DNA from 2 places in the Kitasatospora sp. NPDC048722 genome. Region 1 is predicted to be linked to the other one. Evidence: predicted binding sites of a transcription regulator. Region 1 holds the regulator's gene; the other holds the start of a gene.
The links. The regulator HrcA, encoded in region 1, represses chaperone genes, less so after heat shock. The targets are predictions, from matches to a motif close to TTNGCACTCNGNNNNNCNGAGTGCNAA.
Positions count from the first base shown of each region.

Region 2: a site for HrcA is predicted at 1,048-1,074, ahead of groL (chaperonin GroEL). Genes of this name have one in related genera too.

Region 1 covers NZ_JBEZGX010000037.1:86,508-88,703, reverse strand. Annotated here, with positions in the region: gene htpX (zinc metalloprotease HtpX) at 1-205, opposite strand, end outside; gene hrcA (heat-inducible transcriptional repressor HrcA) at 455-1,489, shown strand; gene dnaJ (molecular chaperone DnaJ) at 1,567-2,196, shown strand, end outside.
Region 2 covers NZ_JBEZGX010000028.1:42,688-44,883, forward strand. Annotated here, with positions in the region: gene AB0C76_RS21385 (ubiquitin-like small modifier protein 1) at 1-173, shown strand, start outside; gene AB0C76_RS21390 (cold-shock protein) at 719-919, shown strand; gene groL (chaperonin GroEL) at 1,230-2,196, shown strand, end outside.

The DNA of each region.
Region 1 (2,196 bases):
CGGTGATCTTGTCGCTGAACCAGAACTGGGCCACGAACAGCCCGCCGGAGATCAGCAGGATCAGGGGCCAGGCGCCGCGCAGCAGCACGATCAGCAGGCCGGTGAATCCGACGTACAACAGCCCGATCACGAACATGGTCCCGACCATCCGGCCGGTCAGGCCGCGGTCGGGCGCGAATCGGGTGTGCTGGGCCGAGCTCGACATCGCTTGCTCCTCCGTTCGCCGTCCGCTATCGATGCTCCCACCCGGACGGCCGCGGGGCACCACCCCCGCGCCGGGAACTGCGGGCAGGATCACCCCCGCTGCGCCGTTCCTGCCGTCGGACCCGGGCCGTACACTGGCAGGTAGGGTTCTGGCACTCGTGCGCTCAGAGTGCCAAACGCGGGCCTTCCAGGCCCGCATCAGCTCGATACGTCACAACGGACAACGTGCGAAGACGGAGGTGCGTGCCCCATGGCCGGTGAGGTCCGCCAGCTTGACGACCGCAAGCTCGCCGTGCTGCGCGCGATCGTCCAGGACTACGTGGGCACCGAGGAGCCGGTCGGCTCGAAGGCCCTGGTGGAGCGGCACAACCTCGGGGTCTCCCCGGCCACCGTCCGCAACGACATGGCGGCGCTGGAGGAGGAGGGGTACATCCACCAGCCGCACACCAGCGCCGGGCGCATCCCCACCGACAAGGGGTACCGGCTGTTCGTCGACCGGCTCGCCGAGGTCAAGCCGATGAGCGCGCCCGAGCGGCGCGCGATCCGGCACTTCCTGGAGGGCGCGGTCGACCTGGACGACACCGTCGCGCGCACCGTGCGGCTGCTCGCCCAGCTCACCCGGCAGGTCGCCGTCGTGCAGTACCCCTCGCTGAGCCGTTCCACCGTGCGGCACATCGAACTGGTCGCGCTCGCCCCGGCCAAGGTGATGCTGGTCCTGATCACCAACACCGGCCGGGTCGAGCAGCGGACGGTGGACTGCCCGGGCACCGTCGGCGAGACCGTCCTGGCGGACCTGCGGGCCCGGATCAACGCGCGGGCCGCCGGCCAGCGCCTGCCGGACGTCCCGGCGGCGCTGGAGGAGCTGCCCGCGATGTTCGAACAGGTCGACCGGCCGACCGTCACCACGGTCCTGGCGACGCTGTTCGAGGCGCTCGCCGAGCAGAACGAGGAGCGGATCATGCTGGCCGGCACGGCCAACCTGACCCGCTTCGGCCACGACTTCCCGCTCACCATCCAGCCGGTCCTGGAAGCCCTGGAGGAGCAGGTCGTCCTGCTCCGCCTCCTGGGTGAGACCACGGACGCGGCGATGACGGTCCGGATCGGCCGGGAGAACGCCTACGAGGGGCTGAATTCCACCTCGGTGGTGTCGGTCGGTTACGGTTCGGGCGACGAGAGCGTGGCCAAACTGGGTGTGATCGGTCCGACCCGGATGGACTATCCGGGCACAATGGGGGCGGTGCGAGCGGTGGCGCGGTACGTGGGCCAGATCCTGGCCGAGTCGTAGCAATCAGCCACCGCTGGACAGACCAGCGGTGGTGCCCTGTCGCAGCACTACTACAGGCGGAACAAGCGGAGCATTAGGTGGCCACGGACTACTACGCGGTACTCGGCGTCCGACGGGATGCGGGGCAGGACGAGATCAAGAAGGCGTTCCGGCGCCTGGCACGCGAACTGCACCCGGACGTCAACCCGGACCCGAAGACGCAGGAGCGGTTCAAGGAGATCAACGCCGCCTACGAGGTGCTCTCCGACCCGCAGAAGCGGCAGGTCTACGACCTCGGCGGCGACCCGCTGTCGCCGGGCGGCGGCGGAGGCGCGGGCGGCTTCGGCGCCGGTGCGGCCGGTTTCGGCTTCTCCGACATCATGGACGCCTTCTTCGGCGCCGCGGCCGGCCAGCGCGGCCCGCGCTCGCGCACCCGCCGCGGGCAGGACGCCATGATCCGGCTGGAGATCACCCTGGAGGAGGCCGCGTTCGGCACCACCAAGGAGCTCCAGGTCGACACGGCCGTCACCTGCACCACCTGCAGCGGGGAGGGCGCCGCGCCCGGCACCTCCGCGCAGACCTGTGACATGTGCCGCGGCAAGGGCGAGGTCTCCCAGGTCACCCGGTCCTTCCTGGGCCAGGTCATGACCTCCCGCCCCTGCCCGCAGTGCCAGGGTTTCGGCACCGTCGTGCCGACCCCGTGCCCGGAGTGCGCCGGCGACGGCCGG
Region 2 (2,196 bases), on a different contig from region 1:
AGAAGAACCACGCGGGCATCTCCGCGCGCATCCTGGACGACACCGGCAAGCTGCGCCGTTTCGTGAACGTGTACGTGAACGACGACGACGTGCGATTCGCCGACGGACTGGCCACCGAGATCAAGGACGGTGCCAGCGTCTCGATCATTCCGGCGGTGGCCGGCGGCTGCTGAGCCGCACCCCGCTCCGACCGGCCGCCCGCGCGCACGGAATTCCGCATTCCGTGCGCGGGGGCGGCCGCTCGCATTTCGGCGGGAATATTTCCCGGTCGAGTGGGAGTAGAGTGTCGCTCGGCCGGGAACAGGGGTCCCCCTCACCCTCCCCGTGCGAACCGCCGCTCCGCCGTCCGTCCGTTGAGACCGCCCGGGGACCGGGTCCGGGAAACATGTCACGCGGATGTCAGAATTCTCCAGGGGATTTGCGCAATCCGTCCGCTATGTCCGGCGTGAATTGCGGAGTTCCTTCCGATTCGGCCCGTCCTGTCCCTTGACGCGGACCCGGAATTCACCGCGGAGGACCCTGTTGCAGAGGGCGTCGATCCGGATACATTCAGCCGCGGTCGACGCAATCACCCGCTCACCGGATGTCGTTCGAGGCGGTTGATCGCGGCGTGCACGGCTGCGCCCAGGGGGGGTTCCCCGGGCCGGCCTTCAAAACCAACCCGGGCCCGCGACCTGCGGGACCGTGAAGGGCCAGCACAGCACTAGGGGAGTTCGGAATGGCTCAGGGCACCGTCAAGTGGTTCAACGCGGAGAAGGGCTACGGCTTCATCGCGGTCGACGGTGGTGCGGACGTCTTCGTCCACTACAGCGCGATCCAGATGGACGGCTACCGCACCCTCGAGGAGGGCCAGCGGGTCGAGTTCGAGATCTCCCAGGGACAGAAGGGCCCGCAGGCGGACATGGTCCGCGCGGTCTGACCCCTTCCGGCTCCAGGAGCTCGGCGCGGCCCACGGCTGGTGACCACTCGCTTCTCGACGGGCCCGCACGACACGCGTCGTGCGGGCCCGTCGGCGTTCCCGCGGCGGCTCCCGGCTTGGCGATTGGGCTTGCACTCGACCACCCGGAGTGCTAATCATTGGCGTTAGCACTCAAAGCTTGAGAGTGACAGCGGACCGGGTCGGTGAGGCCCTGGGAGCGGTAGGGGAATAGACCCCCGCACACCTTGGCCGTCCGTCGCGGGCACCCCTTGGTCCGAGCAGTCGACCGTGTCCCGGAGGACCACTTCAGATGGCCAAGATCATCGCCTTTGATGAGGAAGCTCGCCGCGGCCTTGAGCGTGGCATGAACCAGCTCGCCGACGCAGTGAAGGTCACGCTCGGCCCCAAGGGTCGCAACGTCGTGCTGGAGAAGAAGTGGGGCGCCCCCACGATCACCAACGACGGTGTCTCCATCGCCAAGGAGATCGAGCTCGAGGACCCGTACGAGAAGATCGGCGCGGAGCTCGTCAAGGAGGTCGCCAAGAAGACGGACGACGTCGCGGGTGACGGCACCACCACCGCCACCGTGCTCGCCCAGGCCCTGGTTCGCGAGGGTCTGCGCAACGTCGCCGCCGGCGCCAACCCGATGGCCCTGAAGCGCGGCATCGAGAAGGCCGTCGCCGCCGTCTCGGACCAGCTCCTGGCCCAGGCCACCGACGTGGAGACCAAGGAGCAGATCGCCTCCACCGCCTCCATCTCGGCCGCCGACACCCAGATCGGCGAGCTCATCGCCGAGGCCATGGACAAGGTCGGCAAGGAAGGCGTCATCACCGTCGAGGAGAGCAACACCTTCGGTCTGGAGCTCGAGCTCACCGAGGGCATGCGCTTCGACAAGGGCTACATCTCCGCCTACTTCGCCACCGACCTGGAGCGCATGGAGGCGACCTTCGAGGACCCGTACATCCTCATCGCCAACTCCAAGATCGGCGGAATCAAGGACCTGCTCCCGCTGCTGGAGAAGGTCATGCAGAGCGGCAAGCCGCTCGTCATCATCGCCGAGGACGTCGAGGGCGAGGCCCTCTCGACCCTGATCGTCAACAAGATCAAGGGCGTCTTCAAGTCCGTCGCCGTCAAGGCCCCGGGCTTCGGTGACCGCCGCAAGGCCATGCTCCAGGACATCGCCACCCTCACCGGCGGCACCGTGATCTCCGAGGAGGTCGGCCTGAAGCTGGAGAACGCCGGTCTGGACCTCCTGGGCGGCGCCCGCAAGGTCGTCA